Regions from separate parts of the Arthrobacter sp. GW460-12-1-14-TSB2 genome, predicted to be linked through region 1. Evidence: riboswitches for the same ligand, from Rfam matches in the RefSeq annotation. Region 1 holds a riboswitch; the other holds the start of a gene.

What was found. Region 1 has a riboswitch for cyclic di-AMP ahead of AC07YR_RS18035 (M23 family metallopeptidase). Riboswitches for the same ligand answer to the same signal wherever they lie in the genome.
Region 2: linked by a shared signal. The riboswitch ahead of AC07YR_RS08420 (aggregation-promoting factor C-terminal-like domain-containing protein) and the one ahead of AC07YR_RS18035 (M23 family metallopeptidase) in region 1 are both predicted to bind cyclic di-AMP.

Annotation. Positions count from the first base shown of each region.
Region 1 is NZ_JBWKYC010000017.1:47,083-52,965, reverse strand. It holds gene AC07YR_RS18055 (cold-shock protein) at 1-16, shown strand, start outside; gene AC07YR_RS18050 (DUF3027 domain-containing protein) at 25-588, shown strand; gene serC (phosphoserine transaminase) at 802-1,932, opposite strand; gene AC07YR_RS18040 (iron-dependent transcriptional repressor DtxR) at 2,298-2,993, shown strand; cyclic di-AMP (ydaO/yuaA leader) riboswitch at 3,133-3,344, shown strand; gene AC07YR_RS18035 (M23 family metallopeptidase) at 3,348-4,172, shown strand; cyclic di-AMP (ydaO/yuaA leader) riboswitch at 4,321-4,480, shown strand; gene AC07YR_RS18030 (C40 family peptidase) at 4,551-5,225, shown strand; gene AC07YR_RS18025 (NlpC/P60 family protein) at 5,386-5,883, shown strand, end outside.
Region 2 is NZ_JBWKYC010000004.1:234,739-240,621, forward strand. It holds gene AC07YR_RS08400 (HAD-IA family hydrolase) at 1-155, shown strand, start outside; gene AC07YR_RS08405 (DUF7793 family protein) at 221-589, shown strand; gene AC07YR_RS08410 (dolichyl-phosphate beta-glucosyltransferase) at 576-1,520, opposite strand; gene AC07YR_RS08415 (hypothetical protein) at 1,669-2,184, opposite strand; gene AC07YR_RS08420 (aggregation-promoting factor C-terminal-like domain-containing protein) at 2,427-3,206, opposite strand; cyclic di-AMP (ydaO/yuaA leader) riboswitch at 3,206-3,380, opposite strand; gene AC07YR_RS08425 (HAMP domain-containing sensor histidine kinase) at 3,528-5,060, opposite strand; gene AC07YR_RS08430 (response regulator transcription factor) at 5,062-5,802, opposite strand.

The DNA.
Region 1 (5,883 bases):
CGAGCTGGACGCCTAGGCATCCGCATGACTTCCCAACCTGACCAGGGCACCCCCAAACCGGCGTCAAAGCCCCGCGCCGGCGTCCCCGTGTGGCGCGTCGGCAAACCGGACGCGGTGCTTGCTGCAGCCGTGGACTTTGCCCGGGCTGCAGTGGAGGGCATCGCCCCGGCCGAGCAGATCGGACAGCACATCGGTGCCAAAAGCGAAGGGGACCGCGTTGTCACGCATCTCTTCGAGTCCCGGCTGGCCGGGTACCAGGGATGGCAGTGGTACGCGGTGCTCACCCGCAATTCCCGTTCCAAGGTCATCACGGTGAACGAACTTGGCCTGCTGCCTTCGGAGGATTCCATCCTCGCACCGGAGTGGGTGCCCTGGGCTGAACGGGTGCGCCCCGAGGACGCCCAGGAAAATGAACAGGACGCGGACGCGCCCGTTGTGGACGCCGACGCCCAGGGCACTGCCCTGGCCGGTTTCGACGACGGCGCCGCCGTTTCGGACGACGGCGACGCTTCCGACGACGATGAAGACTCCGACGACGACAGTGACGCACCGGAGGAATCATCCGGCTCCGCCCGCGAGGTCGACTAGCCTGTTATTCCCCCGCGCTGCCCCCGGCAAGGTGAGGCTCCGTGAGGGGCTGCGCTACTTCCGGGTGGTGTTGCGGGAGAGCCAGCCGCTCCAGCAGGGCAGACGCTGCTCCAGCAGGGCTGACAGCGGAGCACTTAACGAAGAAGGCGCCGTCCGGGACCAAAACCCCGGACGACGCCGTCGGACGCTAAAGCGTCAGCAGCCGCTGATTCCCTACTTCCGCAGTTCTCCCACGACGTAGTCGATGCTGGACAGGAGAGCCGAGACGTCGTCCGGGTCGATCGCCACGAACGTGGCGATGCGCAGCTGGTTGCGGCCCAGCTTGCGGTACGGTTCGGTGTCCACAATGCCGTTGGCGCGAAGGACCTTGGCGATTGCGGCCGCATCAATCGAGTCGTCGAAGTCGATGGTGGCGATCACGTTGGAACGGTCTTCGGCCCTGGCAACGAACGGCGTGGCGTACTCGGAGGCCTCTGCCCAGTCATAGATGCGCCCGGCCGAATCGGCGGTGCGTGCAGCGGCAAAATCAAGGCCGCCGCTGGCGTTCAGCCACTGCACCTGCGCGTCCAGGGTTACCAGTGTGGCCAGCGCAGGGGTGTTGTACGTCTGGTTGAGCCGTGAGTTGTCGATGGCGGTCTGCAGGTCAAGGAAATCGGGGATCCACCGGCCGCTCGCCTTGATCCGGGCAGCGCGCTCCAGCGCCGCCGGAGAGAAGAGCCCCAGCCACAGGCCGCCGTCGGACGCGAAGTTCTTCTGCGGGGCGAAGTAGTACACGTCGGCTTCCGAGACGTCGACGTCCAGGCCGCCGGCAGCCGAGGTGGCGTCCACCAGGACAAGCGAGCCTTCATCCGCGCCGGCAACCCGCTTGACCGGAGCTGCCACGCCCGTGGACGTTTCGTTCTGCGGCCAGGCGTAGACGTCCACGCCCGCTTCCGCGGTGGCTTCCGGCCGTGTGCCGGGCTCGGCTTTGATGATGGAGGAGGCGTCCAGGAACGGAGCCTTGTTGGTGGCGGAGGCGAATTTGGAGCCGAATTCTCCGAATGAGAGGTGCTGGGCCTTGCTGTCCACAAGTCCGAACGCCGCGATGTCCCAGAACGCCGTTGAGCCGCCCACGCCGAGGATGACTTCGTATCCTTCGGGGGCGCGGAAAAATTCGCTGAGGCCGCTGCGGACAGACCCGACCAGGTTCTTCACTGGGGCCTGGCGGTGCGACGTGCCCAGAAGTGTGGCAGAAGCGGCGGACAGTGCCTCGATCTGCTCGGGGCGGACCTTTGATGGCCCGGCGCCGAACCGTCCGTCCTTGGGCAGGAGGTTGGCGGGGATAGTGATGCTGGTGTCGCTCACAATGGCTCCAATTTATCGGCGTGGACGTGTTTCCGGTGTGGACGGGGGCCCGGCAGTGCAGGGGAATCCCCTATATTCTGCCTGACGTGCCTGCAGGGGAGGGAACGGCATCCGTCATAGTCCAGTCACTGAGACATCCCGGCCGCAGGTCAGCGCAGTGCGCGGAAGATTATCCGGACTAATTCAAAATAGGCTAAACTGGTTGCTGTCGTACAGCGGGCCGCGTAGCCGGTCTGGCTGATCCCGTGGGGCTTTTCCCAGCGGCTGGTCGGTGGATGCAGGTCCACCCCGCCGAGGCCAACGTGGAGGCTTTTGCGCGGTACGGTGGGACTGACGCAAGGACTGTGCTCGAGGAGCTGAGCTGGATGACCGATCTGATCGACACCACGGAGATGTATCTTCGGACAATCTTGGAGCTTGAGGAAGAGAACATCGTGGCTCTCCGCGCCCGGATTGCCGAACGGCTGCGCCACTCCGGGCCCACCGTTTCGCAGACCATCGGGCGCATGGAGCGTGACGGACTGGTGGTTGTTTCGGGGGACCGGCACCTTGAGCTCACCGAAACCGGCCGGAAACGCGCCACCGAAGTCATGCGCAAACACCGCCTCGCGGAACGGCTGCTAGCCGATGTCATCGGACTCGACTGGGCGTACGTCCACGACGAAGCGTGCCGCTGGGAACACGTCATGAGCGAGCGGGTGGAGCGTCGCATCTTCGAACTCCTGAACCACCCCACGGTTTCCCCCTATGGCAATCCCATTCCAGGCCTGGCGGCGCTCGGTGGGCAGCCAACTCCCGCGTTCACCGACGGTGTGGTGAACCTCCTTGAGGCCATGACCGGGTACGGAGCCGACTCGCGCATTACGGTGAGCAGGCTGGCCGAGCCCATCCAGGTTGAGCCGGAGTTGCTGGTGCAGCTGGATGAAGGCGGAATCCGGCCGGGGGCGTCCCTCGCACTGGAGCGCGTGGGGGAGTACATCTCCGTGCGTGTGCCCGAGATCGAAGGCGCCCTGGAGTTGCCGCCCGAGGTTGCGGCCCACGTGTTTGTTACGGTCAGCTAACTGCGCCCTTGTAGGACCACCTACAACGTACTGAGACCCAGATAACGGAATTATTACCGCGCTGATTAATCGCCTATAGTTGAGCACTAGCGCCGATACAAAAGCGTTACCTGATCCGAAGCCGAGCTCTGCCAGCGGATCAGTGTGCGAACCACCTCCTGGCAGAGGCGGAGGAACCACAACCGGCCGTTGAAAAACGGCCTTGGGGTGAAGTCCGTCAGCAGCAAGCCACTTCCGACGAAGGATTCCCTAGGGAGACCTGTGTCGGACGCCTTGCATTGGCGGACCGGGTCTTTGCACTCTCTGACCCGAATCCGACAGCTAACTTCGCAGGCTCTCCAGAGAGGATATTTCTTGACCACGCAGACCGTCAGGGGCCGCCGCAGGGCGACCGGTCCCGCTTCGGAGTACCCTGTGGCCGAAGCCGTAATGACGGTCAGGCCGCGCGATGCACACCGTGATGCACGCCGGCGCCGCAGCCTGTTCAGCCAGGTAACGGACTTCGCTTCGGCGAGCGGCGTGGGTCAGAAGGCCGGCATTGCCCTTGCCGCCACCGGACTTGTCCTCACCGTGACCGTCCCGTCGACCGGTCCCATGATGTCCACTGCGGACACCGGGAATGCCGGTGTCGCCGCCTCAGTTGCCGCGCAGCCGGAGGTTTCCGCTGCTGCCGGCGCCAAAATTGACTTCAACCGCACTTATGTCGCCACCAAGGGCGATCCCGACGGCAAGCTCAAGCAGCTCCTGAGCGCGCAGTCCGCGGGCACCATCACCCGCGCTGCTTCCGCCGGGAGCCTCGGGGCGCCGCTCGAACACTTGGTTTCCGCTTCGCCCTTCGGTTTCCGGGTCAGCCCGATAACCGGCGGAGCCGGTGAGTTCCACCGGGGCCAGGACTACGCGGCACAGTGCGGCACCAGCGTCCTGGCTGCCGCCAGCGGAACGGTCACGTTCTCCGGCTGGCACCCCTACGGCGGCGGAAACCGGGTGGTGATTGACCACGGCAACGGCCTCGAAACCACGTATAACCACCTTTCGTCTTCAAGCGTCCAGGTCGGCCAGAAGGTCAGCCGCGGCGACGTTGTGGCCCTGAGCGGGACCACCGGCGCTTCCACCGGCTGCCACCTCCATTTCGAAGTGATGGTCAACGGCGAAGTCGTTGACCCCACCGGCTGGCTCTAACCCAAGCGATGGGTCACTCTCGCATTCCTGTGACATGCCGTGACCTGAATGTGACATTCGTTCGGAATTCCTGTACCGTTTAGAGCACGCCAACTTTTCCGAAGTTGGCGCTCTTGAGTGGATTGCCTAACTCTGCCACCGCTCAAGGTCCGTTCGCATGACATCGTCTGGCAGAGGCGGGGGAACCAATTTTGGTCTTCGCAAGAAGACCTTGGGGTTAAGTCGCAAAAGCTTCCCAGGAAGCCGAGCGGCCGGGTGACTCCCATCCGAATCCGACAGCTCACCTCGTAGGCATTGGGAGAGGCTACCTTCGTGTCTACACGCAACACTTCTGCGCGCCACCGTGCGCAAACGGTTCGTACGAACCCGTTGAACTCCGTGTCCAGGGCTGTTACTGCCAACGCCGGGACCGTAGGTCGCCAGGCGGCTGTGATCGCAGCTGCGTCCGGACTGATCCTCAGCGTTGGAATGCCGGCAAATGCCGCCGATACCAACCTGGGTGTTTCCGCTTCGACGGAGTCCGGCTCTCAGTCAGCCCAGCTGGCCGTAACCGCTGAACCGACAGCGACTGTTTCCTTCGAGCGTCCGTCAGTCACCACGACGGCAGCGCCCAAGATTGAAACCGTCCGGGCACAGTCCACCGGTACCGACGCCAGCGAGACCTCCACTGGTGCTGACGGGGAAGCCAAGGCCGGCAAGCTTGCCGACGCCGCCTCCTCTGCAGCAGCATCGGGCCTCGCCGCCATCGCGTACACCGGTATTGGCAGCGCCTACGTCTGGGGCGGCACCACTCCCAGCGGCTGGGACTGCTCAGGCTTCACCCAGTGGGTCTACGCCCAGGCTGGCATCAGCATCCCCCGCACCAATGCATGGACCGCCATGACACCCACCGCCACCCCGGCGCCGGGCGACCTGGTCATGCAAAACGGCGGTGCGCACGTTGGCATCTACGTCGGCAACGGCATGATGATCAGCGCGCTGAACCCGTCGCAGGGCACGATCCTGCACGCTGTGTCCGCCACGGGCACTTCTGCGTTCTACACGCTTCGCTAGAACACGCGGCGCTTCGCTACATCCCGGGTTTCCCGTCGCTGAAGCGCGCGTTCTTCGCTAAATAAACCTGTTCGGGCCGTTCCGGCTTACCCCCAAGATGCCGGAGCGTCCAAAAACCGCGGCCTGCCACGCAGTCTGAGGAAAACGAAAGAGAGAAATAATGACTACTCGTGCGATCGCACGGCACCGCGCCGAGGTTACCAAAACCAACTCGCTTGCTGTCATTGCCAAGGCTGTCGGCGACAACGCCGGCGGCATGGGCCGTCAGGCTGCGGTTATCGCTGCAGCTTCCGGCCTGGTCCTGACCAGCGGTATCGCAGCCAACGCTGCCGACACCAACGTTCAGCGCGAAGCAACCTCTGCTTCCACCCTGGAAGTGCAGTCCTCTGCTCCGGCCAACATCTCGGCCGCTTCCAGCATCGCCATCTCCTTCGAGAAGCCGGCGGTCTCCACCTCCCCGGCTCCGGTCGTCGAGGCTCCCAAGCCTGTCGTCGAGGTGCAGGAAGCTGCTCCTGAGGCCGCTCCGGTTGCCGCTGCCGCGACCGTGTCGGCCCCGGCCGTCCCTGCAGCTGCAGCACCCGCCGCCGCCAGCGGAAACGGCGCAGCGATTGCTGCCGCCGCCTACGCCCAGCTGGGTGTCGCGCAGGACTGCACCGCC
Region 2 (5,883 bases), on a different contig from region 1:
CGGCCGGACTGGCCGCCGGAATCCGGACCGTGGCCATCGGTCCCAATACCGGCCCCCTGCCGGACGGTGTTCTGCACCTTGCGGACTACTCCGGCGTGTCCGTGACCACGGACATGGACGATTCCGGTGCCAGGAGGATTTCCTTCCGGTTCTGACCCCAAACCGGTTTTCGGTCCATTAGTCTCGGGAGGGACGTCTGAAACTATCTTGGGGGGATAGGATGACCGAGATCCCGATTGCCGGCGACAGAGGCATTGTTCAGCTGCGCACCGGCGTTTTGCATGTGCAATGGATTCCAGGCCTGGCTATTTGCGAGGAAGCTGCCTTGGCTGTCATGGCAGCCGTCAATGACCTGAGCCGCGGGCGTTCGTTTCCGATGCTGGTGGATATGGCTGCGACGGCGTCCATGAGCCGGGGGGCCCGGCGCGTCTTTGCCCGCCCCAGCACCGTAGCGAGGGTGGCGCTCCTCGGATCGTCCCCGGTGGACCGGGCCATGGCCAATTTCTTCCTCAGCATCAACGCTCCTGCCGCACCAACGCGCTATTTCACCTGCCCCACGGCAGCCATGGCGTGGCTCAGGGAAGCGTAGCCGCCGTAGCGACGGGGGCGTAAACCTGGGCGAGTTCGGAACGAAGCTCCCGCACCGGAATGCGGTCCGCCGCCAAGTCCCGGATAAGGCGGCCCATCCCGCGGAGGTCTGCGAGGGCCGTGTGCAGCAGGTCCACGCCCGCGTCGGCACCGCATGTCCAGTCAACCGGAACCTCGTGCACGCGGAGTCCGCATTTTTCCGCCACGATCAGCAGCTCGGTGTCGAAAAACCACTCGTTGTCCGCCGTGTGCGGAAGGATGCGGCGGGCAACATCTGCGCGAATTGCCTTGAATCCGCACTGCGCATCGCTGAAATGTGCACCCATCAGCGCGTGCAGCAGAAGGTTGTAGCCGCGTGAAATGAAACCACGCCAAGGGCTGCGGACCACATGGGAAGCGCGCGCCAGCCGGGTTCCGATGGCCAGATCGGCGTGCCCGGAAATGAGTGGCGCCCCCAAAGGGGCGAGCGCTGCCAGATCGGTGGAAAGATCCACGTCCATGTAGGCCAGCACGGGTGAGGGCGAAGCCAGCCAAACGGTGCGAAGGGCGTTGCCACGCCCTTTTGCGGCAAGCCGCACCACGCTGACTTCGCGGAGTTCACGCGCGATGCGCTCAGCCACCTTAAGAGTGCTGTCGGTGCTGGCGTTGTCGGCCACGGTAATCCGGAACGGGTGCGGGAAGGTGCCGAGCAGATAGTTGTGCAGTCGCCGCAGGGACCGCTCCAGGTCCCGTTCCTCGTTGTAGACCGGGAGGACAACATCAAGGACGGGGATGGCGGTTCCTGAATCCCCCGCGGTCCTGGTGTCGATCGGGGCACGGCGGGTGTTCCCCGTTGCGGGCGGCGAAACGCTGCCGGGCGGGACGTCGACGGCGGCCCGCGGCTGCGATGGCAGTTGGAGCAGTGTTCCCGCGGACTGGTCTGTGAGCGTCATGGTTCCACTATGGGACCGGCGCATATGAAGGATTTAGGCCAAAGCTGTGCAGCTGCTGTGGGATTTGCCGGGTGCGGAAGCGTGCAAGGAAACGGCGGCGGTGCGCCCACCGCCATTGGTGGACGCACCGCCGCCGCGGTTGGGTTCGTTAGGGGGCCAGTACGGCGCAGACGTCGATGACCGTGCCAGGTCCCGAGTACCTCCGGATTTCCGTTTGGAAGTCCCCGGTGACGGCGAAGTTGAAGTTGCCCGATACGAGCACCACACCGGAAACGTCCTCGCCAGCCTGGTCCGTATCGGCGAATGAAAGGAGGTTCCGGCCGGTCGACTTGAATTCGACGCTGTCGGGATCCGTGGCGGTGGGCACGAATTGGATGTGGGACGCGCCCGTGATGACATAACTAACCGTCTCACCGGCATCGTTAGTCAGGGTCACGTTGAGGTTCGGGGCTACGGAAATGACTCTGTCCCCCGGGATAACGATGTCCTTGACCCGCCCGGTCACGGTGGCTTCGATGTCGAAGCCACCTGCGGCTTGGCCGCAGTGAAAGATGTACTCAGTTTGAAGCGGTGGATGCGGCGGGCCGGAAGGCGCAGCCGCGGCCGGAGCGGCGGCTGCGAAAATTGAGGCCAGGACGGCCGTCGGAACTAACCATTTTTTCATTGTTGTGCTCCCTGCATCTTGACGACGGCCCTGGGGCCGGCAGCCGCTTGGAAGACGATTGAAAGCGGCGGCGACCCAGAGTCACTCCACAACCTTGTGAAAACCTTGTGGCTCCAGGAATGAGGGTAGGGACACGGGCGAACCAGCGGGAGAAATGTGCTGTCAGACAGCCGGAGGCCCCGAACCACGTGGATTCGGGGCCTCCGGCTCATGCAGACCAAGCCTGGCGAAGATGCGCCGGCTTAGTACCAGTTGTTGGCGTAGTGGAAGTTCAGGGCGCCGCAGGGGGAGCCGTACCGTTCCTTGACGTAGTTCAGGCCCCAATTGATCTGGGTGCGGAAGTTGGTCAGGTAGTCGGACCCGGCGCTGGCCATCTTCTCGGCCGGCAGGGACTGGACAATGCCGTAGGCGCCACTGCTGGCATTCGTGGCAGTGGTCTTCCAATCCGATTCCTTGGTCCACAGCGTGGTCAGGCACTGCATCTGGTCAGCCGCCCAGCCGTAAGTACCGAGCTGCGATGCGGCATACGCCTGGGCAGCTGCGGGATCGTCGACGGCTACAGGCGGTGCCGGGGCAGGAGCCGGTGCGGGGGCCGCAGCCGGTGCAGGTGCAGGCGCGGGTGCCGGTGCTTCCGGTGCGGACTTCTCCTCGGATGCCGGTTGCGCGTCGGACGACTGCGCTGTCAGGCTGACAGAGGCCGGGGCGGGCATGGCGGAGACCAGGATCTTTTCGAACGCGAGCTTCGACTCGGCGTTTGCGGTAGCGGCGCTGGCTTCGCCCGTTGCAGATGTTGCCGGGGCTGCAGGTTCTGAGGCCTGGCCGGCGGCGCCGACGCCGATCAGGACGGCGCAGGCCGTGGCTACTACTGCGGCCCGCCGGCCTGAGCCCTGCAATCCGGCAGCAATCCGGGACATTGGCGACGCGGTGGTGGCTGGTTCGGCGCGGTGGCGTGAGCGTTCGGCAGGCGCCTTGGACTCGTCGGAAGCGCGCTCCGGACGTACTTCTAGCGTGGATTTAGTCATGGTTGCCTCTCGATGCCGGCGGAGTTAGCTGTCGGGTTCGGATGAGGTCATCCGGCCGCACGGAACTTCACGTGTCGGCTTCACCCCGAGGGCGGCTATGCAAAATGCCCGGAGACCTGGGTCCCCCGCCTCTGCCTAATCATGAGGAAATCCGGGTAGCGGCAGAGTTTGGCGTCCATCCGGATATGCGGCTATAACGGTTGCCGCACTCTAAAAACGCTACAGGAGTCTCGCGCTTAAGTCACATTTAGGTAACGAGGGTCACGACGACGGCGCGTTGACTTGCGCCGGAACGGCTGGCTTGCCAGTGATGCGCCGGAGCTAAGCTGCCGGTGGTTCGCACGGTAGGCGGAGGGCGAACTCGGTGCGTCCCGGGCGGGAATTCACTTCGACGGTTCCGCCGTGCGCTTCCACAATGGACTGCACAATCGAAAGGCCCAGGCCGCTGGTCCCTTCGGACGCAGAGGCGCCGGTGGCTTCCGCGCCCGAAGCGGAGCGGGCCGGACTCGTGCGGGCGGCGTCCGCCCGGGCAAAGCGGGCAAAGACCCGGCCGACGAACTCCGGCGGAATCCCTGCACCGTTGTCGGTTACGGTCACCACGGCACTGCCGTCGGCCGACCGCATCACGCCGGTGACCACGGTGGTTCCGGGGTCCGTATGCTTGCGGGCATTGGAAAGCAGGTTAGCCAGCACCTGGTGCAGCTGCTTGGCGTCGCCGCGGACCACAACGGGCTCGTCGGGCAATTCGAGCTGCCAGATACGGTCCGGCGCCATGACCTTCTCGTCGCTGACGGTTTCCACCACCAGCTGGGTCAGGTCCACGTCGCTGATCTTGAGCGGCTGGCCTTCATCCAACCGGGCCAGCAGCAGGAGATCCTCCACCAGGGTGGTCATCCGTTCCGACTGGCTCTGTACCCTGGCGAGGGATTTCTTGCCGTCCGGCGTAAAGTGCTCGGTCATCCGCATCAGTTCTGTGTAGCCGCGGATGGCGGTGAGCGGCGTGCGCAGCTCGTGCGAGGCGTCGGCAACGAACTGGCGCACCTTCGTTTCGCTCTGCTGCCGGGCCTCGAGTGCCTGGGACACGTTGTCCAGCATGAGGTTGAGTGCGTAGCCCACGCTGCCCACTTCAGTTCCAGGATGCGCGTTCGACGACGGCACCCGGACTGCGAGGGCCACCTCACCGGCGTCGAGAGGCAGTTGGGAAACCTGCGTCGCAACTTCGGACAGCTGCTCGAGGGGTTTCATGGTGCGGCGGATCAGCACAGTTCCGGCAAGGCCGATCAGGGCGAGCCCGCCCATCGACACGATCACCATGGTCCACACCAAGGAGCTGAGGGTGTTCTGTTTTTCATCGAGGGGGAGTCCGGTGATGATCACGTCCCCGTATGGAGCCTCCACTGCCACCAGCCGGTAGGAGCCGGTGGACAGCGTCCGGTCAACCGGCGTTGCGTCGTGTTGGAGCGCCAGGAGGATCTGGTCATCCTCGGGGGACAGGGAAGACGGCGTGGCATCGCTCGCGAGGAACCCGGCGCTGCTGACAGTGCCATTGTCGATGCGGGCGATCAAGGTCCCCACACCTTGGCCCCTGCCCTCCAGCGGATCAGGCCTGCCGGCGGGGTTGCCGAGCCGTGGCCGTCCGGCCTCGTTCGAGAGCCTTGAGGCCTGGCTCAGGCGATCATCGAGCTGCTTGGTCAGGAAGGAATCCATGGACGCGTAACTGAACAGGCCAATTGCGCCGCAGATGGCCACGAGCAATGCCATGGCCACCAGAACCAGCCGCGTGCGGAGGTGCCAGGTGGAAGGATCGAGCAAGCGGCGGCGGTCCTTGCGGATCTTGCCGGAAAGCGTGGGCACCTCAATCCGCCGGTTTAATGACGTAGCCTGCGCCGCGCACCGTGTGGATCATGGGCGGGTGCGTGGCATCCACCTTCTTGCGCAGGTAGGAAATGTAGAGCTCCACGATGTTGGCCTGGCCGCCGAAGTCGTAGTCCCACACGCGGTCAAGGATCTGGGCCTTGCTGACCACGCGCTTGGGGTTTTCCATGAGGTAACGGAGGAGTTCAAACTGGGTTGCCGTCAACTGCAGCTCTTCGCCGGCGCGGGTCACTTCACGTGTGTCGATGTTGAGGACGAGGTCGCCCACTACAAGTTCGGCGGTGTCCATGGCTGCCACTCCGGAGCGCTGGACCAGCCGGTGCAGGCGAAGGAGCACCTCCTCCATGCTGAAGGGCTTGGTGACGTAATCATCGCCGCCGGCCGCCAGCCCGAGGATGCGGTCCTGTACAGCGTCCTTCGCCGTCAGGAAGAGCGCAGGCACCTCCGGCGCGAAGGCGCGGATCCTGGTGAGCAGCTCAACGCCGTCGAACCCCGGGAGCATCACGTCCAGCACCAGGACATCCGGCCGGAACTCCTTGGCCAGTTTCACGGCCTCGGGACCGTCTCCTGCGACAGCCACGGACCAGCCTGCCATCCGCAGGCCCATGCTCATGAGCTCGGAGAGGCTGGGTTCGTCGTCAACCACCAGGGCGCGGATGGGGGAGCCGTCCGGGTGGGTGAGCTGGGGAAGGTTGTTAGTCATGGAGTGCGAAGTGGCCATGGGACAACTCTCCGATCTGCGGTTTAGCCGACGCTATGGGGATCCTGTGGGCCAGCTGTGAATCCCAGCCTAGCGAGCTGG